Regions from separate parts of the Sphingobium sp. RS1 genome, predicted to be linked through region 2. Evidence: predicted binding sites of a transcription regulator. Region 2 holds the regulator's gene; the other holds the start of a gene.

Region 1 (15,429 bases), 680 kb from region 2:
CCTCTTTCCGCGTCGGGCCGTTCGAAAACCGCCAGGTCGCGGTGCTGTTCAACGACATTACCGACCGCATCAGGGCAGAGCGGGCGCAGCAGGCACTCAATGAAACGCTCGAAGCCCGCATCGCGCAGGCGCTGGAAGAGCGTGAAAAGGCCGAAAGCGCATTGCGTCAGGCGCAGAAGATGGAGGCGGTGGGGCAGTTGACCGGCGGCCTCGCCCATGATTTCAACAATCTGCTCGCTGGCATTTCCGGTGCGTTCGAAATGATCGCGGTCCGGCTGGCGCAGGGGCGCACGGCCGATGTCGACAAATATCTGACCGCCGGGCAGGGCGCCACCCGCCGCGCGGCGGCGCTGACCCATCGTCTGCTCGCTTTCTCCCGTCGCCAGACGCTGACGCCCAAGCCGACGGTCATAAACCGCCTGCTCGGCGACTTTTCCGAACTGGTGCGCCGCACCGTCGGTCCGCAGATCGAGGTGCAGACGATCGCAGCGAGCGGCCTGTGGCCGGCGCTGGTGGATGTCAACCAGCTTGAAAATGCGCTGCTCAACCTCTGCATCAACGCCCGCGATGCGATGCCGGGTGGCGGCAAGATCACCATCGAGACGGGGAATCGCTGGCTCGATGATCGCACCGCGCGCGATCATGGGCTGACGCCGGGCCAATATGTGACCGTCTGTACCAGCGACACCGGCACCGGCATCGACAAGGCGATCATCGACCGCGTCTTCGACCCCTTCTTCACCACCAAGCCGATCGGGCAGGGGACGGGCCTTGGCCTGTCCATGGTCTATGGCTTCGCGCGGCAGAGCAACGGCCATGTCCGCATCTATTCCGAGCCCGGTCAGGGCACGATGGTCTGCATCTATCTGCCCCGTCATCGCGGCGAGGAGGATGTCGAGGATGCCATCGTCAGCGATCCGCCGGTGGAGGCGGATGCAGGCGAAACCGTGCTGGTGATCGATGACGAACCTTCGGTCCGCATGCTGATCGTCGATGCGCTGACCGATCTTGGCTATCATTGCCTGGAGGCGGCGGACGGGCCGGCGGGGTTGCGCATTCTGGAAACCCGGTCGCGGATCGATCTGCTCATCACCGATGTCGGCCTGCCCGGCGGCCTCAACGGGCGCCAGGTCGCCGATGCCGCCCGCGCGCTGCGCCCCGATCTCAAGATATTGTTCGTGACCGGCTATGCCGAAAATGCAGTGCTGAATCACGGCCATATCGAACATGGCATGGAGGTGCTGACCAAGCCCTTCGCCGTGGACGAACTGCATCGCCGCGTGGCGACGCTGGTGCAGGCGGAATGAGCTATCCGAACAGGTAGATGTGGATCGGGTTCTTCGGGTCCAGCAGCATCTTGGCGGTCAGCGCCAGCGACATGACGATCAGCAACGGCTTGATGAGCCGCGAGCCGAAGCGCATCGCCAGATAGGAACCGATCTGCCCGCCGGTGATGCTGCCCACGGCCATGGCGAGGCCGGCGATCCACAGCACATGGCCGCCCGCAATCATGGTCAGCAGCCCCGCGACATTGCTCGCCAGATTGGCGGCCTTGGTCTGCGCCGTCGCGCGCAGGATGGACAGGCCACCCAGCGCCAGGAAGATGGTCGTGTAGAAGGCGCCGGCGCCCGGCCCGAAAAAGCCGTCATAGAAACCAACCACGCCGATCAGCCCTGACAGCGCCGCCATGCCGACTCGCGCATTACGATCGGCATCGCTCAGCTTGGGCGAGAAGGTGAAATAGGCGGCCAGCGCGATCAGCAGCGCCGGCATCAGTCCGGCCAGGATCGACGGATCGACCCGCTGCAACAGCCATGCCCCCGCCACCGATCCGGCAAAGGCCGCCATCACCGGCCATTTATAGGTTTTGAGATCCATATGCCCGCGCCGCGCATAGGCGACGCAGGCGCCGAAGGTGCCAAGGCTGCTCTGCAACTTGTTGGTCGCCACGGCCTGCACGGGCGGTATGCCGGCCGCCAGCAGTGCGGGCAGGGCGATCAGGCCGCCCCCGCCCGCCATCGCATCGATACAGCCCGCCATCGTTGCGGCGGCCATGAGGAAGGCGATGGTTTCGGGGGACAGGATCATGGGCAGAGTCCGGCTCCGCCCTCTGACCCGTTCGGGCTGAGCCTGTCGAAGCCCTGTACTTTCTTCGTCAGGGGATGGCGTCTGATCGAACGATCAGGCGCCCAAAAACCTCAATAAGCCCGTGCGATAGCGAATTCGACCGCTTCGGTAAGGGCCGCTTTGGCCTGACCGGCATCGAACCGGCCCAGCGCGTCGATCGCGCGCTGGCCATAATGGCGCGCCCGCGCCAGCGTGTCGGCGATCGCGCCGGTCTGGCGCAGCAGCCCGGTGGCGTGGGCCAGGTCTTCGTCGCTGATCTTGTGGCCGGCGATCGCCGCCTTCCAGAAGGCGCGATCCTCGTCGCTGCCGCGCGCATAGGCCAGGATTACCGGCAACGTCACCTTGCCGTCGCGGAAATCGTCGCCCGCATCCTTGCCCATGGTCGCGCCGTCCGATTCATAGTCGATCGCATCGTCGATCAACTGGAAGGCGATGCCCAGGTTCCGGCCATAGACGTCCAGCGCCTGCTCCTCGCTCTCGCTACGGTCGGCGACCACGGCGGAAATGCGGCAGGCGGCAGCGAACAGGGCGGCAGTCTTGGCGCCGATAATGTCCAGATATTGTTCTTCGCTGGTGTCGATCTTGCGCTGTGCCGTCAGCTGGTTGACCTCGCCCTCGGCGATCACGGCCGACGCATTGGCCAGGATCTTCAAGACTTTGAGCGATTCCGCCTCGACCATCAATTCGAACGAGCGGGAGAAGAGGAAATCGCCTACCAGCACGCTGGCGCTGTTGCCCCAGATGATGTTGGCGGTCTTGCGGCCCCGACGCAGGCCGGAGCCATCGACGACATCGTCGTGCAGCAGCGTGGCGGTGTGGATGAACTCCACCGCAGCGGCCAGCTTGTAATGGCGCGATCCCGCATAACCGACCAGATCGGCGCAGGCCAAAGTCAGCATCGGCCGCAGGCGCTTGCCGCCGCCCGCGATCAGATGGCCGGCCAGTTCCGGGATCAGCGGAATGCGCGACTGCATCCGGTCCAGGATCACGGCATTGACCTGGTTCATGCCGTCGGCGACCAGCGACATGATGGGGGCGAGCGAGGGCGCGGCGTTGGCGCGGCCGATCGGGTGGACGTTACCGGGGGCAGGTGCTGTCATGACGCGCCCATGTGGCGGTGCAAAATGTGAAAGGCAAGCGGGAATAGCTTGCACAAGGCGGCGGATGCGGCAAAAAGCGCGCCATCTGGAACCGGAGGCCCAAGTGGACGAGACATTGCAGCGCTATCGCGAGAGTATCGACAATATCGACGCGGCGCTGGTGTTCATGCTGGCCGAGCGTTTCAAGATCACCCAGGCCGTCGGCGAGCATAAGGCGACTCACGACCTGCCCCCCGCCGATCCCGGCCGGGAGGATCGCCAGATCGCCCGCCTGCGCCAGCTGGCGCTGGACGCGAAGCTCGATCCCGACTTCACCGAAAAATTCCTGCGATTCATCATCGACGAAGTGATCCGCCACCACGAACAACTGCGCGAGGGTTGATCGGTCGACGGGGGGATTACCCTGCCGGGTAATTTTCATGGCCCACATTGGGCCAATGGAAATTGGTGTAGGTCAGCATGGTCGCAAAGCTTTCCGACCGCACCTGATGCCACCAGCCGATGGGCACGAACAGCAGGTCGCCCGGCGACAGCAGCACGTCGTAACGCAGCACGTCGCGCGCCTGCGGGTGGAGTTTCAGCCGCGCCTCATCGGTCACGTCGCGCACTTCGCTGAACACATGCGACCGATGCGCCAGCCGATGCGTCTGCGACGGCGGGATGATGGTCACCCGCTTCGTCCCCGTCACCTGTGCCAGCAGATTGTTGGTCAGGTCGAAATGCAGCGGCGTGAAACTGCCTTCGCCGCCGATCCACAACATGCCCGGCGCGCGCGTCAGATAGGCGTCGATCGGCGCCAGATCAGCCTCCAGCGGGCGCAGGGCCGGCCCGTTGGCGGCGCTGTTGGACGCGGTCAGATAGGCGTCATTGCCGCCCTTGCGCGCCAGCGCGATGAACTGGCGGAAAGGCGCGCGCTTGCGATGCCTGTCCTTCTTCAATTCATAATCCTGTGCGCTCGACCGGCCGCCCTGATATTCGATCTCCGCATCGCCGACGACCTCCGCCAGATAGTCGGGCGTCCAGCGCTCCAGCGCAGGCCAGTCGGCAATCGCGCCCTTGATGAGGACGGGACGGCCGGGCGCGTAGAAATTATGCAGGAAATCCTCACCCGACAGATTTTCCGCCGTGAACAAGCCCGACGCATAGGGTGACAAGGCCCGCTGGCGCTCCTGCACCTCCATCAGCCAGTCGCGCCGTTTGCGGGCCAGCATGTCTTCCGTCGCTTGGGCGGGAGCAGGCGCTGGCGGCGGTGCGATCGCCCGCGCGGCGGCGGCGCCGAAATCGATCTGCCGCAAGGCCATCTGCATCCGCATGTCGGCGGCCTGGGCGGGAAGGGAGGGCAGCTTCTTGCTCATGCCGTCCCATAGCCCCCGATGATGACGGCGATGTTGCAGCGGATGACGCTTATGTGACGACGGCAGCCTGCAAGATGCGTTCGTCCTGAACCTTTCGAAGGACGGGCATGCCGGTCAGGCCGGCTCCGCCGGTTCGTCCTTGCCATTCTTGTCCGGCGACCGTCCGATCAGCACGCCGCCCAGCGCCAGCGCAAAGCCGAGCAGTTGCACGGGACCGAGCCGCTCGCCAAACAGCAGCCATGCCTCGATCGCGGCGAGCGGCGGCACCAGCAGCAGCAGCATCGACGTGCGCGTCGCGCCCTGATGCCGCACCAGCCACACCAGCAGCGACAGGCCCGCCGCCGACAGGCCCAGCACCGACCAGCCCAGGCCCAGCCACAATATCGGCGTGCCGTCCCAGCGATAGTCGCCGATCAGCAGCGTGGCGGCGATCGCCACCAGCGCGCCGCCGCCATTCTGCACCGCGCCCGACACGGCGATGCCGTCCCCCGCGATTGCGCCGCGCTGGATCAGCGTGCCGCCAGCCATGCCCAGCACCGCGATCATGCCCGCAACGGCAGGCAGGATGGCGATGCCGCCCACGCCGCTCCGCTCCAGCGCCGGCATCAGCACGCAGCCCACGCCGGCGATGGCGATCGCAAGGCCGCCCCAGGCACGGCCCGGCAACCGCTCGCCCAGCAACGCCACGCTCGCCACCGCGACCATCAGCGGCTGGAGCGCGCCCAGCAGGGCCATGATCCCGGCCGGCATGCCGTTATTCACCGCCCACCAGCTCAATGTCAGGTAAAAGCCGTGCAGCATCGCCCCGGCGGCCAGATGCAGTGCCAGCCGCCGTCCCCTGGGCCAGGCCTGTCGCGCGTAGAAGGCGGCGCCCGCCAACAGCGTCGTGGTGGCGGTCAGCCTGATCGCCAGGATCAGTTCGGGCGCGCCGTGCGGCACCATGGCCCGCGCGACAATGAAGCCGGTGGACCAGATCAGGACGAAGAGGGTGGACGCGAGCAGGCCGAACATGCCGTCGTCTTTGGCGCAAGCATGGCGGGATGTCGACCCGGCGCAAGGGAGGAAGTGGAAGAGAAGGGGGGAGGCGGGTCGATCGTGTCGATCCCGACGCCCGCCCTGTCACGGGGTGAGCTGGTGTGACGAAGGCGGGCGTGGAATGGCCCCTAGCGCGCGCTCGCCTCGCAGCGAAGCTGGGGGCGCAGGGCCATTTTCGCCGCACCGATCATCTGCCGGTGGGCATCGCTGTCCGGCGTGACGTCGGGCCAGGGCTGGCCGGTCAGCGATCCATAGCTTTCGTGCCATATCTTGCCGGCGACCAGATCGATCTCTTCGTCCGTCGGTTGATGTTGTTCCGCCAGGCATCGGACCAGCAGCCGATGAAAGGCATTTCCGGAATTCGGGCGAATTCGGTTCATGGGGCATCCTCTCCGTGGCGTCGATTTTTATCGACTTCCGTACGGGAAGCTGCCCGATTTGCGCCAATCCGTCAATGCGGCGGCGGACCGCGCAATGGTTCGTTGCTCAAATGAAAGGCAAAACTATTATTCTCGCTCCGCCCGGATCGGCGCGCCACCGGCAAAGGGCGTGATCGCCATCCGCCGCCGCATCGGTTCGGGGGCGAAGAGCATGGGCGCGACAAGGCCGGTCATGCCGCGCTGCCTCAATGGACGATGTCGGGAAAGGCCCTGGCCAACGTATTGATACTGGGCTGCATGATGTGGGCGGCATCCATGCCGAAGGGTACGCCCACGAAGTTCCAGACGCGCGCATCGACCAGTTCGGCGGTGGATTTATATTCGAACCCGAACAGGTCGTAGATTTTATAGGCGTGGCTGGAAAGGCAATTGAACAAATCTTCGGGCTGGTAAGAAAAATAGCGTGGCGCGCTGGTATCCCATTCGAACGTCAGGATCGGCTGGCTTCGCAGCACGCGTTCCGCGCCCTTGAACGCATGATATTCCGCCCCTTCGATATCGAACTTCGCAAAGCGCAGCAGGGCGATGAAGGCGTCATCCAGCAAGGAATCGATGGTGCGCACCTCGACCTTGATCTCCTCGACCTCGCCATGGGCAAGCACGGTGCGATTGGCGAGGCCGCTGAGGCCGGAATCGTTCATTTTGCTGAAGTAGAAGCTGGCTTCCCCCGGCTGATCCGACACGGCGTGGGGATGCAGGGTGATGCGGGAGAGGAGGTGGGGATAATGTTTCCGGAAAATCTCCCATGTCCGTTTGACGAGTTCCGGCGCGGCTTCGATTCCGATGACGTGGCCGCTTTCGCCGACTGCCTGGGCCATCTGGTTGAAATGCCCGCCATGGTTGACACCCACATCCAGCATGCAATCGCCCGGCCGGGCATGGGCGACATAGAGGTCGCGGATCAGGCCTTCCATATCCGGCCAGTTCCCGCCATTGGCGCGCAGCATCGCATCAGCGAAGGCATGGCGATCCATCCGGGCGGCCATGGGGCTGGCGAACATGCTATGTCCTTTCACTGTCACGATTTGTCGGGGCACTATCGGCTGGTCATTGTCGGCTGGCCTGGCTTTGTCAATCAGGCGGGCCGCGCCTTCGATGGTTCAGGCTGTCGTGAAGGGTGTGGCACGATTCCCCGTCATTCCCGGCCCGCCCGGATCGCCGCGCCACCGGCAAAGGGCGTGATCGCCACCAGCAGCAGCGATGCCGCACCCAGGAATTTGAGCGCCGCGCCGCTGCCGTCGCCCAATGTCCCCGCGCCGAAGATCAGTAGCGGCACCGCCAGCGGCAGCGCCAGCAGACCCGCCAGCGCCCCGCTCGACCGCAGGCCGGCCGTCAGCGTCGCCACCAGCAGCCCCAGCGCCGCGAGCGCGGGCGTGCCGATCAGCAGCCCCAGTTCCAGCTTCAGGATCGTGGCCCCGTCCAGCTTCAGCAGCGCCGCGGCCGGCAGGGTGGCGATCATCAGCGGCGGGCCAAAGCCCAGCCAGTGCGCCGCCAGCCGCCCCGTCACCACCAGTTCCTCGCCAATGCCGCGCAGCGCGATCTGGTCCAGCACGCCGGCCTGCATGTCCGGTGCGACCAGCCGGTCCACCGGCAACAGGCTGGCCAGCAGCGCGGCGATCCACAACATGCCGCCGCCCGTCCGCCCCAGCAGCGCCGCATCCGGCCCGACCGCAAAAGGATAGAGGCTGGCGACCAGCAGCAGGAAGGCGACCGGCAACCACAGCCCGGCCGATGCCCAGGCCTGGCGCAGATCGCGCGCGGCGAGCAGCCACAATATCCTCATGCCGCATCCGCCGGATGATCGGGCAGATAATCCGATAGCGCTAGCGTCACCGGCGCGTCGATCGGCAGCGGCTGGTGCGACGCCGCGACCACGACCCCGCCCGCCGCCAGATGCCCGGCCACGGCCGCCCCAAGCAAATGCAGCGATGCACTGTCCAGTCCGTTGCCCGGCTCGTCCAGCAGCCAGATGCCCGCGCCGCTCGCGATCACCCGCGCTAGCATCGCCCGCTTGCGCTGCCCGGTGGACAGCATCCGCACCGGCACCTCCGCCAGCCCTGTCAGCGCCATCGCCGCTAGTGCCTCAGTGACCGCGTCTTGCCCGGCTCGGTCCAGCTTCGCCCAGAAGGACAGCGCCTCGCGCAAAGGCTGCTCCCCATCCAGCGCCAGCCGCTCGTCGGTCATCGCCACGCCGCCGCTGCGCTCCACCGTCCCGGCAAAGGCGGGCAACAGCCCGGCGCAGACCCGCAACAGACTGGATTTGCCCACGCCATTGGGGCCGGTCAGCAGCGCCCCGCCGCCCGGCGCCAGCGACAGGCTGACCCCCGCGAATAGGATCCGCCCGCCACGCAGGCAGGCGACATCGCTCAGGCGCAACGCCGCGCCGGTCATAGCGTGACCATGTCCTCCAGCACATGCATGTCGATATCCGACAGGCCGAAATGATGGCCGATTTCATGCACGACGACATGGGTGATGAGCGCGTCCAGCGGCACGCCCGTCTCCACCCATTCGTCCAGCAACGGCCGGCGGAACAGATGCACGGTTGGCGGGCCATCCCCGGTCTGCGCCTCCTGCCCGACGGATCGGCCGGTATAGAGGCCGGTCAGTTCGAACGGATCGCTGAGGTCCATCTCCTTCAGGATCGCCGCATCGGCAAAATCCTCCACGAACAGCACGACATCGGACAGATGTTCGGTAAAGGGCGACGGCAGGCGATTGAGCGCGGCAAGCGCCAGCGTCTCAATCTCTTGCCTGGTGGGAGCGAAGCGGGGCGGTTGACCGTTGGACGACATGGCTGTCACATATAGCGAAAGCATATCATCAGGATAGGGACATGATTGGTAAATTGACCGATGAGGAGCGCGCGCTTGCGCTGGCTGACCTGCCACACTGGACGCCGGTGGCGGACCCGGACGGCATTGCCCGCCACTTCACCTTCGCCGATTTCGTCGCGGCCTTCGGCTTCATGACGCGGGTAGCAATCCTGGCCGAAAAGGCGGATCATCATCCCGAATGGTCCAATGTCTATAACCGGGTGGACATCATTCTCACCACCCATGATGCCGGTGGCCTGTCGCAGCGGGATATCGACCTTGCAAAGGCGATTGATGGATTGGCGGGATAAAAAGCGGTTAAGCGCACGGTTCCGGTATCGGCCAATGTCGGCCGTCTCCACTATGCAAGTTCTTAAATCTGCCGTTAAAATCTTCGTCATCCCGGACTTGATCCGGGATCTATTCGGCGCTCGCTATCCGTCTTGGCGCCGAATGGATCCTGACTTTCGTCAGGATGACGCCAACAGTGGGCGACAGCTAACCACCCAAAGCGGACTGGGGACAATCGACCATTTCTGGCCGCTGCAACGGGAACTTCCTCGCCCCGGTTGCAGACATTGTAATGCGCTGGCATCACGCCGCCTATGTTGTATCGCCTAGTGCCAAATCAGGGCTTGTTTCCGATTGTGATCGGCATGTCTTACGAACAGCTCACATCCACTCTGCACGCTGGAAGGGTGGACCAAACTCGCGGATCCAGCGAATTTGACGTATGGTTCGACGACTGCAATGCGCGCGTGACAATTCAAGATAATAAAGTTGTAGAAGTTTCCGTATTTCCCCCATCCGATGTGCTTTTCGACGGAAAGCGGCTGTTTTCTGACGCTGGCTGTTGGAAATATCTTGTGGCCAGTGACCCACAACCCATGGAGTCTGTTGGTTTTATCATACTTAATTCTATCAGCGTGGCATTCACCGGCCTTCATGACCAAGACCATTCTCAGGCAGCGATTACAATGTTCAAGGTTGGTCGATGGGATGTTCTCCTCCCTATGACCCCATTTAAAGGTTAAATTGAGCGCCCGCTTTGCGTGCCACGCTACGCCATAGCCGCCATTCCGCTACCCACCCCATTCCCGTCATCGCCAACACAGCAGCGTCACCCAGCCTCAGTAGCTCGCAGCGCCCTCGATATGCGCGTCATAACCCCTCAGCGCGGCGGTCACTGACGCATCGCCGGCATAGCGGCGGCGCAACAGCGCCAGCCGGGCATCAGTGCCGCGGCACAGTTCGGCGATATTCTCCGCGATATAGGCGCGCCGTTCCGCGTCATAGGCTTCCTCGCCCCGGAAATGGTCGCACCCGTCACGGTCGACCATGAAGGCGGTGACTTCCTGGGGGAAGGGCAGGGCGGACATGTCGTCGTCCGACGGCGGCAGGTCCATCACGTTGCCCATGTTCGAGCGCGGGGCGGGCTGGGCGCGGACGGTGACGACCGGGGAGGGCTTCACCGGAACCGTGGCATTTTCGACCGGCGGCGGCGCGGGGTCTTCCGGCAGGATGGCGGCGACGGCGGGCGTGGGCGCGGTGCCATTGTCGGCTTGCGCGACGTCATCGGACGATCCGCGACAGCCGGCGACGAGCGCCAGCATCAGCACAACAGCAACCAGACCAACACGCCCGCTCACCCGATCTCCTCCCGCAAGCTGGCGATGAGATCGGCCACATGGGGCAGCCGCGACTCTTCCTCATCAAGGATCGCCAGAAACGCGGCCCGCCTATAGTCGGCCAGCGCGTCGGGCGAAAGACGGCTTGCTGCGGGCATGGCCGAAATCACGATGTCCAGAAGCCGCTCGACGCCGTGCAACCGCCCCCACAGATAGTCATTCTCGCGATAGACCCTGCTAAAAAAAGCGCCGAAGTTGTTGAATTCAATGCCCTTGAGTGTGGCGGTCGCGCCGCCGCTCCGGATCGCCGAGCAATCTTCTGGTGAAATCCGGTCGACCTTGACCGGATCATATTCGTCCAGAGTGTCACCCTGGAGCAACGGTAACGTGGCGATGTCGGTGAAGGGAAAGCCCAGATAGGCGAGCAGCATCGTCCGACGACCGCCCTTGGGCAGGCCGGCAAAGGCCTCGGCCAGCATCAGGTCGGCCGCTTCGTCCCGTGCCTTCAATCCGCGCGCCTGCGCCACCGCCGCCATCGCTGCTGCCGCGTCGGTCGGTACGGATTTGGCGGCGGCGATCACCTCGGCGCCGTGAAACTCGCTGTCCTCGCATTCGGCATAGAGCGACAGCGCGCCATAGATGGCGTCGTGCATCGCCTGCACCGCCGGATCGTCGACATCGGCTTCCAGCTCCAGCGTATCGGCCAGCCGCCGCGCCAGATAGCGCAGCCGCCGGATGCGAAAGGCCAGGTCATGCGCGCGGAAGAAGGCAACCGGGGCGGAGGCCGATCCGCCTTCCTCGCTGAGCTGGTCGGCCCCCTCCTTGCGGATCGCGGCCCAGATCGCCTGACGATAGCTTTCGCGCATCATCGCGCTGTCCTCGCCCGACAGGCGGAACAGCAGCGAACAGAGCGATTCGACGATTCCTGACAGCTTCAGATGACCATAAGCGGGGTAGGCAAAGCCTGCCGCGCTCGCCGCGCGCTGCTGCGCCTTGGATCGCCAGGCGGACAGGCGCACGGGCGTCGGCCGGTCCAGGAACAGCATCCGCCCGATCGCGCTTTCCACGTCGGCCTCTATGCCCGGCCGCAGCGCGTCCAATATCCGCCGCATCCGCCGGATACGCGCGCTGTGCCGGTCGATCGCTTCCAGATTGTCCCGGATCGGCTGCTCGCGCGGAATGTCGGACAGCGCGCCGAAAATGGTGCGGAAGAAACCGGGCAGCGGCGCATCCTCGCCGGTCGGGGCGTCCTGCTGCTCCCCCTCCTTGTTCAGGCGGATGGAACGGTGTCCCGGCTTGGGGTCGATATAGACGAAGCGCCGGTCTACCTCGCGCCGCGACGGCCGGTTGCGCAGCGCGCCGATCGCCTGCGCAAAGGGCGCGTTGGCCAGCACCGATCCGTCGATCAGCACGGCATCCTCGGCTGTCCCGCGCGCGGCGTGGCGGGGCAGGGCGCGGCCCAGAAAGGCGTCGCGTCCCGGCCAGGCGCGATGCTTGCGTTTCAGCACCCGGTCCAGTTCGCGCACGGTGAAGGGCGGGAAGGCGCCGGGAAAACTCGCCGTCGCCCGTGCCGCGAACACCAGTTCGGCTGGATCGGCAAAGGGGCGCTCACTTCCATTCTGGCCCCTTCCGCGCGCCCTGAACCCGATCGAGAGCCGATGCTCCGTCTCGATCACCTGCGCCGGGCTGTTGAGGTTCAGGCTTTGCGGATGCCCCTCGAAATCGGTGACGGTCACGAACAGGTCGAGCGGATGGCCTTCGGGCAGCAACGGCGGCCCCTTGTCCGCCGCCGCCATCGCATCGAACGCATCGATCAGCATGGTGGAGAATATCTCCCCGCCAAAGGGCGGCTCGAACCAGCGGGAGCGGATGAAGCGGGACAATTTCATCCGCACTTCTTCGCGCGTGTCGGGGGCCACGGTCCGTTCCACCGCATCGCCCGGTCGCCGCGCCGCCATCCATACCAGCGGCGTCGCCCAGAATTTCGTCATCGCGCGGGCCGGCCGGGCGTCGGGATCGAGCAACCGGTCGACATCGGCATTGTCCAGCCACATCGTCGTCAGCGGCTCCAGTGACTGACCCGTCTCGATCGCCTGCGCCAGGAAGATGCCGTTGATCCCGCCCGCGCTGGCCCCGGCAATGATGTCGGGCATGACGCGCAGCCGCACGCCACTTGCGGCCTCCATCGCTGCCAGCACCTGCGCATAAACGGCCTCGCTGCCGCCCGCCGCCGGCAATCCGTCATGAAAGGCCCGGCTGGCGCGCGCCAGATGCCACACCTCCTTGGTGATGCCATGCATGTAGATCGCCAGGCTGATGCCGCCATAGCAGACCAAAGCCAGCCGCAGTTCCCGCTCCTTCATGGGGCGAACGTTGCAGAGGCAAGCGGGATTGTCGAGCGGTCAGAGAACAAGAAATATCCTCTCAATTCCGTTCGTCCTGAGCTTGTCGAAGGGCCGCTCCTTCTTCGGGGAAAAGAATGGGCTTTGACAGACTCACCCAACCGCAAACTCCGCCCATATCGGCAGATGGTCCGAAGCCTTCCGTGCCGCCGCGCTTTCATGCACGCCGCAATCGGTCAGTTTCAATTTCTCGCAATGCATGATCCGGTCGAGCCGGGCCACCGGCCGCCGCGCATGGAAGCTGCGCCCGCATGGCGCGAAGCTGTAATGACGCGCAAAATCGGCGAGGCACCCGCGCCCGGCGCTCCATTCGTTAAGGTCGCCCATCAGCACCGTGGGCATCGCCTCGCCCTGCGCCGCCGCATGGATCACCGCCGCGGCCTGCCGCCGCCGCCACAGCCCGGACAGGTCCAGATGCATGCCGAACACGCGCACTGCCGCGCCGTTCAGCCTGACCTCTGCCATGGTCGCGCCGCGCGGCTCCAGATAGGGCAGGTGCAGCACATCATGGGCGGCGACCTCCGCGTCCTTGCGCACCAATATCGCATTGCCATGCCAGCCCATCGAATCGGTCTGCACATTGAGCGGCACGGGCCGATAGCCGCTCTGATTGTCCATCAGCAGCGGCGGGATCGCGGCGGATCGCACGCCGAAGCGGCGGTCGGCTTCCTGCAAGGCGACGATGTCGGCATCCACTTCGCTCAGCACCTCCAGCACCCGCTCCGGCACGCGGCGCCGGTCTGTGCCGATGGCCTTGCGGATATTATAGCTGGCAACCCGGATCGTTTTCATCCCGTATCAATGCGCCAGCACGGCGGATGTTTCCAGCGGCGCCATTGATGTTCTTGAATTGTTCCGATATTCCCGTCATACAAACATCCGTTCGGTTCGAGCTTGTCGAGAACCCGCGCATAACGGTTCTCGACAGGCTCGAACCGAACGGAGATGAGAAGGCATGGCCAAGGCAAAACGCAAATTCGTCTGTCAGCAATGCGGCACCGTCACCGGCCGGTGGCAGGGCCAGTGCGAGGATTGCGGCGAATGGAACAGCATAGTCGAGGAAGCGGCGGAGACGGTTTTTTCGCAGCGCCATGACCTGCAAAATGGCGGACGCGCCATCACTTTGGTCGGCCTCGACAGCCAGGTCGAACTCCCCCCGCGTACCAGCACCGGCATTGCGGAGTTCGACCGGGCGTTGGGCGGCGGCATCGTCCATGGCTCCGCGACCCTGATTGGCGGCGATCCGGGCATCGGCAAATCGACACTCCTTCTGCAAGCGGCCGCGCGGATCGCCGCGCGGGGCCTGTCCGTGGCCTACATCAGCGGGGAAGAAGCCGCCGATCAGGTCCGCTTGCGCGCCCAGCGCCTCGGCCTTGGCAACGCGCCGGTGCAACTCGCCAGTGCCACCTCGGTCCGCGATATCCTGACGACCTTGGGGGAGGGGCCGCCGCCTGCCTTGCTCGTCATCGATTCGATCCAGACGATGCACAGCGACCTGATCGAAGGCGCGCCCGGCACCGTCAGCCAGGTCCGGGCCGCGTCCCAGGAACTCATCAAATTCGCCAAGCAGCGTGGCACCGCGCTGATCCTCGTCGGCCATGTGACGAAGGACGGCAGCATCGCCGGTCCCCGCGTGCTGGAACATATGGTCGACACGGTATTGGCGTTTGAGGGCGAGCGGAGCCACCAGTATCGCATCCTGCGCGCGGTCAAGAACCGCTTCGGCGGCACGGACGAGATCGGCGTCTTCGCCATGGTGGCGGAGGGGCTGGAGGAAGTCGCCAACCCGTCCGCCCTGTTCCTGACCAACCGCGACGAGACGGTGACTGGCGCGACCGTCTTCCCCGCGCTGGAGGGTACCCGCCCGGTGCTGGTAGAGATACAGGCGCTGGTCGTGCGCCTGTCCAGCGGCGCGACGCCCCGGCGCGCGGTGGTCGGCTGGGATAGCGGCCGGCTGGCCATGATCCTTGCCGTGCTGGAGGCGCGCTGTGGCCTCAGCTTCTCGACCTGCGAAGTCTATCTGAATGTCGCGGGCGGCTATCGCCTGTCGGACCCCGCCGCCGATCTGGCCGTCGCCGCCGCGCTCATTTCCGCCATGTCGGAACGGCCGGTTCCAGTGGATGTCGTGTTGTTCGGGGAAATCGCGCTCTCCAGCGAAATTCGCCCTGTCTCCCATTCCCCCCTGCGCCTGCGTGAGGCCGCGAAACTGGGCTTCACCCGTGCCTATATCCCCGCGTCGGCCGCCGACGGCGTGAAGGGAATATCGGTCAGTGGTTTCCGAACCCTCGCACAGCTTGTTGACCAGATGCTGGGACGCGGATAGCCACAGCGGCAATGAACGCCCCATGATCCGTTCGTCATTGCGAGCGTAGCGAAGCAATGACGGGGTCATTTATCGATATGAGTGGCCCTTAATGAACGCCATCGACATTCTCGTCCTGCTCGCCATCGGCGGTTGCGCCGTGCTGGGCCTCATGCGCGGTTTCGTGCTGGAAACCCTTTCGCTTATCGCCTGGGTGCTGGCGA
Region 2 (15,429 bases):
GCCAGCGCCAGACCCATCATCATAGCGGCCTTTTTCATATCCCGATCTCCTCGAAAAAACTTCCTAACATAGCCAGAAGTATTTCATTTAGATGACATCAGGACAAGATGGCACGATGGCGCCTAAAACAAGTTTCTTTCATGTAAAATCAATATGATATGAATTTTACTTCATACTGTCATAAAAGCGTAATCGAAAAGACAGGGTAAAATCCAGCGATTCGAATCAGGGGAATCGCAGACGCACGACGCCGTCGCCGCGTGGGCGACCTGAAAGCGTGACGATGACGGGATAAGGTCCAGGGACTTCTGTTGCCCGGTGCCCTGGAGACCGCTGAATTCCCTTCTGTTGCCCGGTGGGTTCAACCGCGCTATTTTAGAGTAACGTCAGGCCGTGAGGCCCTCAATTACGCTGCAATGGCGAGTGCTTCGTTATCGTTGGCACTTATGAGTTTTGCACAGTTTAACGGCTTACACGGGCCGGGTAAAAACATCGTCTTTGAACACACGTCGATCCTAGTTCGGCCCCGTCAGACACCCCGTTTCGGCCGAGCCGTCACGGGACATGTGGTGGAACCGCCGGGTACTGCCCCCGGGTCCGCTGCGTCTATTACACGACACCATTTATCACCATAGCCGGGCGAACCCGGCATCCCCCATATGGCGCCACTCGCCGCCTTTTTCAAGCCATGGACTTGAGCCACCTGCGGCGCGATAGATCGGGCCATGTGCATCATGGCCATGGCCCTTGCCGCGCACCCGCGCTGGCGCCTCATCCTGATCGGCAATCGCGACGAATATCATGCGCGTCCCGCCGCCCCGCTCGCCCGCTGGGATGAACGCCCCGGCCTGATCGCGGGGCGCGACCTGCAATCGGGCGGCACCTGGCTCGGCGTGTCGCAGGCCGGTCGCGCCGCAATCGTGACCAATTTGCGCGGCCATGGCGGCCCGCAGCCCGACCGCGCCTCTCGCGGCGCGCTGGTGACGGACCTGCTGGCGAGCGACGGCGCCTATGGCGATGTGGCGCAGGCGCGGCTGGAGGATTTCAACCCCTTCAACCTCATCCTGATCGAGCAGGACCGCGCGCATTTCCTCACCAACCGGCCGCAACCGCTGCGCACGGGGCTGACGCCCGGCCTCTACGGGCTGTCCAACGGCACGCTCGACGCGCCATGGCCCAAGACGCTGGCGCTCAAGGCCGCGCTGCTGAACTGGCTGACCGACAGCGCGCAGGAACCCTCCCGCCTGTTCGACGCGCTGCGCCTTGAAAGCCTGCCCGACGCCGGCATCGCCCCCGCCATCCCCTCCGACGCCCCGGACGAAGCCGCAACCTCCCCCATCTTCATCCGCAACCCCGTCTACGGCACCCGATGCAGCAGCATCGTCGTGATCGACCATGACGGGCGCGGCACGATGATGGAACGACGGTTCGACGCGGAAGGCCGGGACAGTGGGGAAATGGCAATAGCGTTCGACTGGCCACGGGGTAGCACAGGCTCTTAACCGTCACCCCGACCCCTTCGACAGGCTCAGGACAGGCTTGATCCGGCGTGGCGCTTCTTTCATAGTTCGCTCATGTCCCCCGTCAGACCGAAATTAGCAACGATAGCAAAAGCGGCGCTGCTGATTGCTACCGCCCTCGCGCTATATGGGTACTGCAACCATATTCGGCTTTCTGCTGCTGAGGCTTTACTCAAAGCAGATGGGCCGTCTGAATATTCCATCGGCTTGCATCTTGGGTTTAACTCACGCTGTGGCTTCACTTTCATCAGTGTAGGCTTTTGGCAACAAGGCCCAAAAACAGCTGAACGGCAGGGCTACATCTGCGGCGGACTACTGACTTCGCCTAGGAAGGAGATTGTACCTTTCGATGAAGGCCTTGTCCTTAGCTCTGCCACATAGTTACGCGGGATGCCGCTCCGCTAGCAGAATGCTCTCCCCACTTCCCCCCGCGCCCATCCCGCGCTAAGGCTCTGCGCCATGATCCTCGTCATCGACAATTATGACAGCTTCACCTGGAACCTGGTCCATTATCTGATGGAGTTGGGCGCTGAGGTAGAGGTCGTCCGCAACGACGCCATTTCGGCGGGCCAGGCCCTGTCCAGCGGCGCGAAGGCATTCCTGCTCTCGCCCGGTCCCTGCACCCCCAATGAAGCGGGCGTCAGCCTGGATCTGGTCGCGGCCTGTGCCGATGCCGGCGCACCGCTGCTGGGCGTATGCCTCGGCCATCAGTCGATCGGCCAGCATTTCGGTGGCAAGGTGGTGCGTGGCGGCCTGATGCACGGCAAGACTTCGCCCGTCACCCATGACGGCACCGGCCTGTTCGCAGGGCTGCCCTCGCCCTTCACCGCGACCCGCTATCACTCACTGATCGTGGAGGATATTCCGGCCGATCTGGTGGTCAACGCCACCAGCGCCGACGGCTCGGTCATGGGCTTCCGCCACGCGAGCCTGCCGATCCATTCGGTGCAGTTCCACCCGGAAAGCATCGCAACCGAACATGGCCATGACATGCTGGCCAATTTCCTCCGCATTGCCGGCCTGCCGGTGCGGGAGCGCGAAGCGGCCTGATCCTGTCCTATTGGGCATGATCGGGCTATGATGGCCCGGCCGCTTTGCGAATATGTCCGCAATAGGAAATCTAATTACGGAATCAGCGGGAAAAGTGCGAAGTTAACGCATAACGCCCCCTCGACTCATCGCCCCCGCGCCGACTAAGGCCGATGGCGATGACCAGCCTGCCCGATCCTTCCACGCCGCTGTCGGCCGATGCCGCTGCCATGGCCTTCGACCTGCTGTTCGACGCCGATCTCAGCGACGACGCCATCGCCGATTTCCTCGTCACCATGGCCCGGCGCGGCGAGACGGCCACCGAAATCGCCGCCGCCGCCCGCGCCATGCGGGCCCGGATGATATCGGTCAGCGCCCCTGCCGGCGCGATCGACGTTTGCGGCACCGGGGGCGATGGCCATCATACGCTCAACGTCTCGACTGCCGTATCCCTCGTCGTCGCCGCCGCCGGCGTGCCCGTAGCGAAGCACGGCAACCGCGCCGCCTCGTCCAAGGCGGGCGCCGCCGATACGCTCGAAGCCCTCGGTCTCAACCTCGACAAGGCCGCCGCGACCGCAGAGGCCACCCTCGCCGATCTCGGCATCTGTTTCCTCTTCGCGCAAAATTACCACCCTGCGCTCAAGCGACTCGGCCCGATCCGCAAGGCGATCGGCGAACGCACCATCTTCAACCTGATGGGACCGCTCGCCAATCCGGCCGGCGTCCGCCGCCAGTTGGTCGGCATCGCCCGCCCCGCCTATGTCCCCATCTATGCCGAGGCGCTGGCCGAACTGGGCGTCGACCGGGCGATGATTATTTCCGGCGATGAAGGGCTGGACGAACTCTCGCTCGCCGGTGGCAATGACATGGCGGAAGTGAAGGGCCATAACCTTGTCGCCATGCACCGCCTGACCGCCGCGGAACTCGGCCTCTCCACCCATCCGGTCGAGGCGATCCGAGGCGGGGACGCCGCCCATAATGCCGCCGCCCTGCGCGCCCTGCTTCAGGGCGAGGTCGGCCCTTACCGTGACGCCGTGCTGCTCAACGCCGCTGCCGCCCTTGTCGTGGCCGACGCCGTATCCAACCTTCGCGAAGGCGTGGAGGAAGCCGCCGAAACCATCGACCGCGGCCTTGCCAACGCTCTGCTCAATTGCTGGATTGCCTACAAATGACGAACAAGCTGATCGAAATCTGCGACTTCAAACGTGAGGATGTCGTCCGCCGCAAGGCCGCGACCAGCATTGCCGCACTCCACGCCCGCGCCAGCGAGCAGACGCCGCCGCGCGGCTTCCGCAAGGCGCTGGACGATGCTGCCCGCTCCGGCTTCGGCCTGATCGCGGAAGTGAAGAAGGCCAGCCCCTCCAAGGGCCTGATCCGCGCCGATTTCGATCCGCCCGCCCATGCCCAGTCCTATGCTGCCGGCGGCGCGGCCTGCCTCTCGGTCCTCACCGACGAACCTTATTTTCAGGGTCATGACGATTATCTGATGGCCGCCCGTTCCGCCTGCGCGCTGCCGGTGCTGCGCAAGGATTTCCTGGTCGATCCTTGGCAGGTGCTGGAAAGCCGTTCGCTCGGCGCCGACGCGATCCTCATCATCGTCGCGGCGCTGGACGATGGCCAGATGCAGGAAATCGAGGACGCCGCGCTCGGTCTTGGCATGGATGCCCTGATCGAGGTGCATGACGAAGCCGAACTGGAACGCGCACTGAACCTTCGCTCGCGCTTGATCGGCGTCAATAATCGCGACCTGCGTGACTTTTCGGTCGATTTCGCCCGCACTTATGAATTGGTGGGCAAGGCGCCCGAAGGCTGCACCTTCGTCGCCGAAAGCGGCCTTGGCAGCCATGCCGACCTCACCGCCATGGCCGATCATGGCGTGCGCTGCTTCCTGGTCGGCGAAACGCTGATGCGGCAGGCCGATGTGGAGGCCGCCACCCGCAACCTGCTGACCGGGGCATGAGCAGCCTCACCCATCTGGACGAGGATGGCGCGGCACGCATGGTCGATGTCGGGGCGAAGGCAGTGACGGCGCGCGAAGCCGTCGCTTCCGGCCGCATCGACATGAGCGTTGAAGCCGCCAAGGCCATTGCCGATGGGCTGGTCAAGAAGGGTGACGTACTCGCGGTGGCACGGGTCGCGGGCATCATGGCAGCGAAGAAGACCGCCGACATCATCCCGCTCTGCCACCCGATCGCGCTCAGCGCCGTGACGGTCGATTTCGATCTGGATGCAGCCGGCGTTACCGTCACAGCTACTGCCCGCACTGCCGGCCAGACCGGGGTGGAGATGGAGGCGCTGACCGCCGCTTCCGTGGCGTTGCTCACCATTTATGACATGGCCAAGGCGCTGGACAAGGCGATGGTCATCGGCGCCGTCCAGTTGGAAGCCAAGACCGGCGGCAAGTCCGGCGACTGGCGCCGCGTCCCATGAGTTTGCTGCCGGTCGCAGAGGCGCAGGCCCGCCTGTTCGCGCTCGCCGACCGGCTGCCGGTGGAAACCGTGCCCATTGCTAATGCCGTCGGCCGCTGGCTGGCGCAGGATCTGACCGCGCTACGCGACCAGCCCTGGGCGGACCTGTCAGCGATGGACGGCTATGCCGTGCGCGCCACCGAAATGCCCGGTCCCTGGCGGGTCACCGCCGAAAGCGCGGCCGGCACCGGCATTCAGCCACCACTTGCCCCCGGCGAGGCCTGCCGCATCTTCACCGGCGCGCCCCTGCCGCCGGGCGCCGACACTATCCTGATCCAGGAAAATGCAATCCGCGACGGCGATCGGCTGACCGCCAGCGCCGATCCGCTGGCGCCCGGCCGCCATGTCCGCCCGGCCGCGTCAGACTTTGCGAAGGGCGCGATCCTGCTGGAGGCAGGCAGCCGCCTCGGCCCCGCACAAATCGCCCTTGCCGTGCTGGGCGGACATGGCGCCCTGCCGGTAGCCCATCGTCCCCGCATCGTCATACTCTCCACCGGCAATGAACTGGTCGCGCCGGGCGCGCCGACGCCGGCGGGCCTGCTGCCGTCCTCCAACGCGCCGATGCTCGCGGCGCTGCTCGCCGCCGTTCCATGCGATATCATCGACCTCGGCATCGTGCCGGACGATCTTGACGCGATGGTCGCCGCGCTGGAGCGCTGCAAGGATGCCGACATCATCGTCTCGACCGGCGGCGCGTCAGTGGGCGATCATGATCTCGTCCGCCCCGCCTTCATCCAGGCCGGAGGCACACTCGATTTCTGGAAGATCCGGATGCGCCCCGGCAAGCCGTTAATGGCCGGACGGCTGAGCGACAGCCTGTTCCTCGGCCTGCCCGGCAATCCCGTCTCCGCCTTCGTCACCGCGACGCTCTTCCTGCTCCCGCTCGTCCGCCACATCAGCGGCGCGCGCGATCCGCTGCCGCTGACGACCGAGGCGCAGTTGGCCTCAGCCCTGCCGCAAACCGGCGATCGCGACGATTATCTGCGAGCCTGGCGTGCGCCCGACGGCATCGTCTCCGTCACCTCGCAAGACAGCGCCGCCACCGCCGCCATGGCCCGCGCCGACTGCCTGATCCTGCGCCCGGCTGGATCGCCGCCAGCCGATCCGGGGACGCGGGTCACGATCGTGCCGCTCTGACACGCAGGACGCTTGACTAAGCCCGATCTGTTTCCTATGCGTTCCTCATACGTTCCACGGAGGACCGCGATGTTGACGCCCAAGCAGCAGGAATTGCTGAGCTTCATTCAGACCCGACTGGACGAGGGCGGCGTATCGCCTTCGTTCGAGGAAATGAAGGACGCGCTCGACCTGCGCTCCAAATCAGGCATCCATCGCCTTATCAATGCGCTGGAAGAGCGCGGCTTCATCCGCCGCCTGCCCAACCGCGCCCGCGCGCTGGAAGTGCTCAAGCTGCCCGACGCGATGCACCGTGCGCCTACGCCGATCGTTCCGCCCAAGCCCAAGCTGGTGACGTCCGCGCCGATCCTGCCGATCGCGGCCAATGACGTGATCGAAATCCCGATGCACGGCCGGATCGCAGCCGGTGTCCCGATTGAGGCGATGGAAGGGCAGACCATGCTCTCCGTGCCGGCCGCCCTGCTCGGCGCGGGCGACCATTATGCGCTGGAAGTGTCCGGCGATTCGATGATGGAAGCCGGTATCCTCGACGGCGACTTCGCCCTGATCCAGCGCACCGATGTCGCCCGCGAAGGGCAGATCGTCGTCGCCCTGATCGACGAAGCCGAAGCCACGCTCAAATATTTCCGCCGGGAAGGCAGCCGGGTACGGCTGGACCCGGCCAATAGCGCCTATGAGCCGCAAATCTATGACCCCCGGCAGGTCCGCATTCAGGGCAAGCTGGCCGGGCTGCTGCGTCGCTATAATTAAGGCGTCGCCCTTCTCGGCTGCCCCTCTTTTGGCCGGGGCCTTGGGCGACTGATCCAGGGATGGGCATCGCCGGGCCGATGGACGGTGTGAACTTCGCCCCGTTCCAAACCGATCGACAGACCGCCGGTCCGCGCCAGCAACCGGCGGTCGATCTTCATCCAGCGCGGGCGGCACCAGCGTGGCAGGCCGCGATCGCTGACCACGATATCCGCTGTGGCGCAATCCCGGGCAAAATCTTGCCGGCCAATCAACACATCGCTGCGTGTGAACAGCAGTCGCCAGTTGCGTCCTTTGCCGTCTTTTAGCCGGACAGCGCAGAGATCCACGGAACAGCGCGCCGCCGGCAAGTCGGCAATCGCCGCCAGTTCGCCATCATAGCCGGCACTTTCCGACAGCACGTCGCGCACATAATCGCCTGCTCGATCGCGCAATATCGCCATGCCCTTTTCCGTCCGCACCGCCACATGGCGACCGTCTCCAGTCACCAAGATATCCGGTGGCGACGCAGCAAAGGTCACTGCCACAGCCATCAGGACAGCAGGCAGGCCTAGCCAGCGCCAGCGCGTTCGCCACAGCAGGCTCCAGAGCAGGCCGATCATCGCGATACCGAACAGGCCCGCCCCCATGGTCGGCGCCAGCAGACTGGCCATCGGGCTGGCCGACACGCCATGAGCCAGCAACAGCAGCAGGTTCAGCGCCTGCTCGGTCAGCCACCAGGCCGGCGCACCCAGCCCGGCCACATCCAGCAGCAGCGCCAGCGCCTCCAGCGGCATGACGACAAAGGTGGTGAGCGGAATGGCGATCAGATTGGCGAAGGCGCCCAGCAGGCCGGCCTTGTGGAAATGGAACAGCGCGATCGGCATCAGGGTCAATTCGACAGCGATGCCCGTCGCCAGCATCACCGCCAGATTTCGGGCCAGCTTACGCGCCCACGTTTCGTCCCGTGCGGCGGCAAAAGCCCGAAAGCGCGGATGCTCCGCCAGTGCCACCAATGCTGTCACCGCCGCGAAGCTCATCTGGAAACTCGGCCCCGTCAGCGCCTCCGGCCATAGCAGCAGCACGATCAGCGCGCCTGTCGCCACCAGCCGCAGCGTCACTGCGTCCCGCCCCATCGCCAGTCCGCCCAGCACCAGCAGTGCCGCGACGCAGGACCGCACCGTCGGCACCTCCGCTCCGGTCAGCAAGGTATAGCCGATCCCGGCCAGCGCCCCGCCCGCCGCCGCGATCAGCATCAGCGGCCAGCCCAGCGCCGCCCGCTGACTTAGGGCCATGATCCGCATCATCAGGAAGATGACGGCGCCGATCAGCGCCGTCACATGCAGCCCGCTGATCGACAACAGATGCGCCAGACCACTGCGCCGCATCGCCTCTGCATCGGCTTCGGGAATGGCGCCCTGATCTCCGGTAGCGAGCGCTGCTGCTATTCCTTCCGCAGGGCCATCGACCTGCTGCAATATATGGCCGAACAATCTTGTCCTCAACGGCGGGCCGTTTGTCGACGGTTCCAGCGCCTCGACCGGTTTCAGCGCCTTGCCGGTAGCCCCTATTCCCTGGAAATAGGCGCGCGCGGCAAAATCATAGCCCCCCGGCACGCTCGGCGGCGCAGGCGGCATGAGTCGCACCCGAAAGCGTAGCCGCGCGCCTTCTCCCAACCCAGCCGGCACATCCACATCGGCAATATTGACCCGCACCACAGCTGGCAGATCCGGCGCATCGACCGGACGCAGCATGACCCGTACCATCGCCTGCGCCGGCACCGGTCGCACCGCCGTCACGTCGGCCGTCATCTGCACGAAGCGCGCCCGCGCCAGCGGCGGCTGCCCCAGCAATACTGCCTTGCCCCACACCAGCAGGCACCCCATGCAAGCCAATATTGCGCCCGCGACAAGCATTCTTCGCAATCGCCCGCCGTCCGGGAGCAACACCCCGATGCAAGACAGCGCCAGCGCCACGCAACAAAAGGCCAGCCAGGCCATTGCATGCGGCAACAGGAACCATGCAGCAATGCCCGCGCCCAGCCCGATCGGCGCCCACAGGCCGATCTGTTCACGCTCGCATTCCAGCCAGCTTTCAATCGCTTCCAGCCCACTTCGAAACAGCGCCGCCAGCCTCCCACCAAGGGAGGTTTGTCGTGGCTCAAAAGCCGTGCTAGGGGGCGGCGCATCCATGGGTCAGCAAGGCGAATGTCAAAGAATATGACGGCAAGTGCAACGGGAATGAACAAGCCGGTGGTGACCCGTTTCGCCCCGTCCCCAACGGGGTTCCTCCACATTGGCGGCGCCCGCACCGCATTGTTCAACTGGCTGTTCGCACGCCACCATGGCGGCAAGTTCCTGCTCCGGGTCGAGGACACCGATCGCGCCCGCTCCACCGAGGAAGCCGTGGCCGCGATTTTCGACGGTCTGGAATGGCTGGGCCTGGGCGGCGACGAGCCGGCCGTGTTCCAGTTCGAACGCACCCCGCGCCATGCCGAAGTCGCCAACCAGTTGCTCGAAGCCGGTCATGCCTATCGCTGCTATGCCACGCCGGAAGAACTGGCGGAACTGCGCGAACAGCAGCGCGCCGCCAAGCAGCCGATGCGCTATGACGGCCGCTGGCGCGATCGCGCGCCGGAAGACGCGCCCGAAGGCGCGCCCTTCGTCATCCGCATCAAGGCACCCCGCGACGGCGAAACCGTGATCGAGGATGCCGTGCAGGGCCGCGTGGTCGTGCAGAATGCGGAACTGGACGACATGATCCTGCTCCGTTCGGACGGCACACCCACATATATGCTGGCCGTCGTGGTCGACGATCATGATATGGGCGTGACCCATGTCATTCGTGGCGACGATCACCTCAACAACGCCTTCCGTCAGCTCAGCATCATCAAGGCGATGAACTGGGAAGAGCCGGTCTACGCCCATATCCCGCTGATCCACGGTTCGGATGGCGCGAAACTGTCCAAGCGCCATGGCGCGTTGGGCGTTGATGCCTATCGCGACGAGATGGGGATGCTGCCCGAGGCTGTGCTCAACTATCTGCTGCGCCTCGGCTGGGGTCATGGCGACGAGGAAATCATCGCGATCGACCGGGCGATCGAACTGTTCGACATCATAGGCGTCGGCCGCTCGCCCTCGCGCTTCGACATCAAGAAGCTGGAAAATCTGAACGGCCATTATATCCGCGAAGCCGACGATGCGCGGCTGGCGACTTTGGTTGCGCCGCGGGTCGAACAGCGCCTTGAAATCGCTATATCGGATACCAATCTGAAGCTTCTGACCGAGGCGATGGCATCGCTGAAGCCCCGGGCAAAGAACCTTAATGAAATTGCGGAGGGAGCAGAATTTCTGTTCAAAAGTTGCCCGCTCGATTTTGACGAGAAGGCCACTGCTCTGCTAGACGACTCCGCGCGCGCGCTGCTCAACAAGACAGCCGACGCTCTCCAGCCCGTCCAGTCCTGGACGGTTGAAGCGATCGAAGACGTGATACGCCGCGTGGCAGAGGATGCCGGCCTGGGACTGGGCAAGGTGGCGCAACCGCTTCGTGCGGCGCTCACCGGTCGCACGACCTCGCCGGGCATTTTTGATGTCCTCTTCCTTCTGGGGAAAGAGGAGAGCTTGGAACGACTGGCCGCCGCAGGGCACGCAACGGCCGGTTGATGACGTACAAGGAGAAAAACATGTCGGATAACACAGCCAATTTGACCGTTGGGGGAGACAGCAAGGACTATGCCATCATGGATGGTACCGTTGGTCCGCAGGTCATCGACGTTCGCAAGCTCTACGCCAATACCGGCATGTTCACCTATGATCCGGGCTTCACCTCCACCGCCAGCTGTGAATCAGGCCTGACGTATATCGACGGTGATGCCGGCGTCCTCCTCCACCGCGGTTATCCGATCGGCCAGCTGGCCGAAGAATCCAGCTTCATGGAAGTCTGCTACCTGCTGCTGAACGGCGAACTGCCGTCGAAGAAGGAACTGGCGGACTTTACCAACACCATCACGCGTCACACCATGGTGCATGAGCAGCTGACCGCCTTCTTCCGCGGTTTCCGCCGCGATGCGCACCCGATGGCCATCATGGTCGGCGTGGTCGGCGCCCTGTCGGCCTTCTATCACGACTCGACCGACATCAACGATCCGGAACAGCGCCGCATTGCCAGCCATCGCCTGATCGCCAAGATGCCGACGATCGCCGCCATGGCTTACAAGTACAGCGTCGGCCAGCCCTTCGTCTATCCGCGCAACGACCTGTCCTACACCGCCAACTTCCTGCGCATGACATTCTCGGTCCCGGCGGAAGACTATATTCCCGACCCGGTGGTCGTGGATGCAATGGACAAGATCTTCATCCTCCATGCCGACCATGAGCAGAACGCATCGACCTCGACCGTGCGTCTCGCCGGTTCGTCGGGCGCCAATCCGTTCGCCTGCATCGCGGCCGGCATTGCCTGCCTTTGGGGTCCGGCGCATGGCGGCGCGAACGAAGCCGCGCTGAACATGCTGCGCGAAATCGGCACCGTCGACCGCATCCCGGAATATATCGCCCGCGCCAAGAACAAGGACGATCCGTTCCGCCTGATGGGCTTTGGCCACCGCGTGTACAAGAATTACGATCCGCGCGCGACCGTGATGCAGAAGACGGCGAAGGACGTGTTGGAGAAGCTGGGCGTCAACGATCCGATCTTCGACGTTGCGAAGGAACTGGAGCAGATCGCGCTCAACGATCCCTATTTCGTCGAAAAGAAGCTCTACCCCAATGTCGACTTCTATTCGGGCGTGATTCTGTCGGCCATCGGCTTCCCGACCGAAATGTTCACCGTGCTCTTCGCCCTCGCCCGCACCGTCGGCTGGGTGGCACAGTGGAACGAAATGATTTCGGACCCAGCACAGAAGATCGGCCGTCCGCGTCAGCTCTACACCGGCCCGACCGAGCGCGACTACGTGCCGGTGGACAAGCGCTAAGAGCGCCAAATCATCCCAATCAAAAGAAAACGGCGCCCAGATCGGGCGCCGTTTTCTTTTCTACAGGGTCAGGATGTTCAGTTGCCATCTGGCAGCGAGAGGATGAAGCGCGCGCCTTCGCCCGGCGCGCCACCAATGCAAATGTCGCCCTTCATCGCGCGCGCAAGCCGACGCGAGATATAAAGGCCAAGGCCGCTGCCGCTCGCATCGTCCCGGCCCAGTCGTTCGAATTTCTCGAAGATGCGCTCCCGGTCGGCGGGCGCAACGCCCGGCCCCTGGTCGATCACCGCGATGCGCGCCTGACCGCCTTCCCATTCGGTCGCGACGCGCACCTCGGTGCCTTCGGGTGAATAGCGAACGGCGTTGCCGATCAAATTGACCAATATCTGCAGGATACGGCGAAATTCACCGATCGCCGGCAAGGTTGCATCCGGGGTCGGGGCAATGATCGTGATATGTCGGTCGAGCGCCTTGACCGCCAGCAGGCCGGCCGCACGACGGCCCAGATCGGCCAGGTCCACATCTTCGGCGATGACGCTGAAATCCGCCCGGTCGATCGCCTGCAAATCGGCGAGGTCGTCGACCAATGCCATCAGATGCCGGCCTGCCGCCGCTATATCATTGGCATAGCCGGCATAATCGGGGCGTAGCGGCCCTTCCAACTGAGCACTGATCGTGTCGGCATTGGCGATGATCCGGCCCAGCGGCTGGCGCAGCGAGCGATCGAGCCGACGTCCGAACTCTGCCGGATAGATGGCTAGAGGCACATCTTCCACCAACGGCGCGGCCTGTGCCTTTTCCATCGGGAAAGCCGTGCCGCGATATCCCGTCAACTGGCCGGCATGGTCGAATATCGGGAAGGCAGAGAGGCGGAAACGACTGCTGCCATCACTCGCCAATATCGCCTGCTGGTCGCGGAAAGCTCGACGCTGGGCAAATCCACGCAGCATCGCCATGTCGCCATCGCTATCCGCTTCGAGCCGAAAATAGCTGGAAAACCGTGCGCCAGGCAGCGGCGGACTGGCTGGCAGAATGCCGCCATCACCGGCGCCTGCCAATACCATCTGGAACCGCAACTGCGTGTCGATCTGCCAGGTCCAGCCATCCGCCAGCGCCGCAATATCCGCATCGCGCCGTCCATCGTCGGGTGGCAGCGGCGCGGCCGGCCTTTCACGCCAGTCCACGATCGACAGGCTGACGCCCTGACCATCGGGTCTGGCGCGTACCCACATATCGATATCGCCACGTTGTGCCGCAGCCACCACCGGCCGCGATACCAGTACGCCAAGGCGCGCCGCCAGCCGGACGATGGCCACCAGTTGCGGGACCGCGAAGGCTTCTCCGAGATCAGCGCCGGCTTCCTGTTGCAGCGCGAGCAACGGCGCATCCGCGCTCAGCAGGCGGCCATCGGCGGATAAGGCTGCGCGAACGATGGCCAGGTGCGATGGCAGCGTCATGGGCCGGCCACCACGCGAAGATGATCGATTTTGGCGCGCAAGGCAGAAGACACCCGCAACGCGCTGATCGCCCCATCGGCTTGCGCTTCGGTGACGTGCTGATAGCGATCAGCCTCCGCCACGATCGCCACGTCCGACAGGATCGGCCTCACCGGGCGAAGCGCCAGCAGCAAGATGCGATAATCAGCCGCAGACCCACCCAGCGCACGGCACAGGACGGCCAGTTGCGACACCGGTCCCACGACCAGCATGTCGACCAGTTGACGGCTATCCATCCGCAGGCGCCGCGCCGCAACGGCGGCGAACAGCAGGAAACGGCGTTGCCCCAGCAAAGCTCCCAGCAATTCCGGCACATCGGCACGATCGCCCATCTGCCGTACCAGCCGATCCGCCTGTGCGATCGGGCAGGCCGCTTCATCATGATCGCGCAGCAGCGCCCATCCCGATCGGTCGAACGCGGCCAGCGACCGTTCGCCGCCATCGGCCATGGTCCTTTGCACCACGACATTGAGGCAGGCCGCCACCGTCCAGAGCAGATCGGCAAAATGCTCGGCCGGAAGGTCCGGTTTCATCGGTGCGTCTTCCCCGGCCAGCGCGAGCCAGCGCCCTTCCGCGAGCGCCAGCGCCGACATGGCCTCACCCAATTCAGGGTCGTCGGTGGATGGAACAAGGTCGCCCTGCCCCTCATCCAGTTGCTCCACATCGGCCTGCCCGAACTGTCGGAGGAGCAGGGTCACGCCTGCGCGCATTTGCATATGGGCCAGCAATTCGGGGCCAAGCAGCGTCGGTTGCGCGCAAACCATCGGCCAGGCGAGCGGTTCGGGCCAGCGATCCAGCGCAGCAGCCACATCGGATGCATGATCGAGCGACAGGCGCAGCGCCATTTCGATCGCCGCGATACAGCCGCCCAGATGGCGCCGGGTTTCGACGATCAGAGCATCCGGTCGCGCCTGTGCTTCATCCGGAAAGAAAAAAGCCAGATCAATGGCATGGCCAACGGGAACGGCCGACAGGCCCGCCATGGCACGCGCCATCGGCCGGTCGCTGGCCATGCCGGTAGGGGACGAATGGGCGCTCATGCCGATCAGCATAAACCCACGTCCTTAAAATGCACTAAACCCTGCCGGGTAAAATCACTTATTCCGGCTTGCGCAACAGCATCGCGCCCAGCGAAGCAATTGCCAGCAATATGGCGGTACGGAAGCCCTGCGCCATCATGCCAACCACCCCAGTCAGGATCAGCAGGAGCAGCGCCGTGCCGGGGGTGAAGATCATCCACGGCCGTGCCGCCCCGGTCCGTCCCCAGCGATCAGCCACCATGATGATACCGAGCAGCAAGGCCAGATCAGCCGCCATCGTCGTACCACCAGCGAAGACCATGCCGGCCAGCACTAAAACCGGCGCGCAGAAGGCCAGCCAGTTCATCAGCGGAGCGCGCAGTGCCAGATCCCCAAGCCGGTCGCTGATTTCCGACAGGAACAAGGCGACCATCATCAGAAGAAATCCGGTCAGCGGCCAGCCCAGTTCGATCGGCACCAGCGCGACGGCGCCCAGCGCAATCCCGGCGATCCGCACCTGCATCGCCGGAACCTGCATCCGCAACAGAGACGGGCTAGCGATTCGCGCGATCGGTGCCAGCAGATAATGTTCGAAGCCGCCGCGCCCCTGCGCATCCGCGGCACCGACGGCGGTCACGGATTGAGCCACCAAATCCGCCTGCGCCTGTGTTTCCACCAGTGCGACGCGCCCTTCCAGCAGGTCGTCCTGCGGCACGGTGATGCGTCGCGCGCCTTTTTGCACGGCGGTGCGGATCAGGGTGAGCGCCAGATCCCAGTCGCCAATCATATCAAGCGTGCCGAACAGCAGGTCCGGGCTGATTCGGGCCAGACCGGCCCAGCGCTGACCTGCATCGATCCGTTCGAACGGCGTGCTCGCCCGGCTATCGTCGGTCACCAGCATGATATTGCCGTCCGCCGCGCCAAGGGCATCGAAATGTCCCTGCGAAACGATGGCACCGTCCGCAACCAGCAATATGTCGCTGTCACGCGGCGCATCGCGCACCATCGACACCATGTCACGGACGAGGGCTACGGCGATTCCGTCGGCGCTCAGCCGATCCACCG

The links. Region 2 encodes LexA, which represses DNA repair genes until DNA is damaged. Its sites were predicted from a motif close to GTTCCNCNCTTGTTCT; they were not measured.
Region 1: the regulator LexA is predicted to act here: its motif matches at 13,745-13,760, upstream of radA (DNA repair protein RadA).

The regions. Positions count from the first base shown of each region.
Region 1 is NZ_JBLZXE010000002.1:1,614,126-1,629,554, reverse strand. Features, by position in the region: gene ACNHGR_RS09535 (ATP-binding protein) at 1-1,307, shown strand, start outside; gene ACNHGR_RS09530 (TSUP family transporter) at 1,309-2,088, opposite strand; gene ACNHGR_RS09525 (polyprenyl synthetase family protein) at 2,199-3,227, opposite strand; gene ACNHGR_RS09520 (chorismate mutase) at 3,331-3,609, shown strand; gene ACNHGR_RS09515 (cupin-like domain-containing protein) at 3,626-4,582, opposite strand; gene ACNHGR_RS09510 (DMT family transporter) at 4,697-5,593, opposite strand; gene ACNHGR_RS09505 (hypothetical protein) at 5,746-5,997, opposite strand; gene ACNHGR_RS09500 (FkbM family methyltransferase) at 6,243-7,058, opposite strand; gene ACNHGR_RS09495 (heme exporter protein CcmB) at 7,193-7,840, opposite strand; gene ccmA (heme ABC exporter ATP-binding protein CcmA) at 7,837-8,448, opposite strand; gene ACNHGR_RS09485 (metallopeptidase family protein) at 8,445-8,876, opposite strand; gene ACNHGR_RS09480 (4a-hydroxytetrahydrobiopterin dehydratase) at 8,894-9,184, shown strand; gene ACNHGR_RS09475 (hypothetical protein) at 10,004-10,489, opposite strand; gene ACNHGR_RS09470 (patatin-like protein) at 10,519-12,864, opposite strand; gene ACNHGR_RS09465 (endonuclease/exonuclease/phosphatase family protein) at 12,997-13,695, opposite strand; gene radA (DNA repair protein RadA) at 13,859-15,226, shown strand; gene ACNHGR_RS09455 (CvpA family protein) at 15,318-15,429, shown strand, end outside.
Region 2 is NZ_JBLZXE010000002.1:930,822-946,250, forward strand. Features, by position in the region: gene ACNHGR_RS06110 (tetratricopeptide repeat protein) at 1-38, opposite strand, end outside; RNA gene ssrA (transfer-messenger RNA) at 335-689, opposite strand; gene ACNHGR_RS06120 (NRDE family protein) at 726-1,502, shown strand; gene ACNHGR_RS06125 (anthranilate synthase component II) at 1,980-2,570, shown strand; gene trpD (anthranilate phosphoribosyltransferase) at 2,729-3,721, shown strand; gene trpC (indole-3-glycerol phosphate synthase TrpC) at 3,718-4,509, shown strand; gene moaC (cyclic pyranopterin monophosphate synthase MoaC) at 4,506-4,979, shown strand; gene ACNHGR_RS06145 (molybdopterin molybdotransferase MoeA) at 4,976-6,154, shown strand; gene lexA (transcriptional repressor LexA) at 6,224-6,904, shown strand; gene ACNHGR_RS06155 (ComEC/Rec2 family competence protein) at 6,901-9,072, opposite strand; gene gltX (glutamate--tRNA ligase) at 9,121-10,542, shown strand; gene gltA (citrate synthase) at 10,563-11,849, shown strand; gene ACNHGR_RS06170 (sensor histidine kinase) at 11,927-13,306, opposite strand; gene ACNHGR_RS06175 (DUF2336 domain-containing protein) at 13,303-14,397, opposite strand; gene ACNHGR_RS06180 (hypothetical protein) at 14,444-15,429, opposite strand, start outside.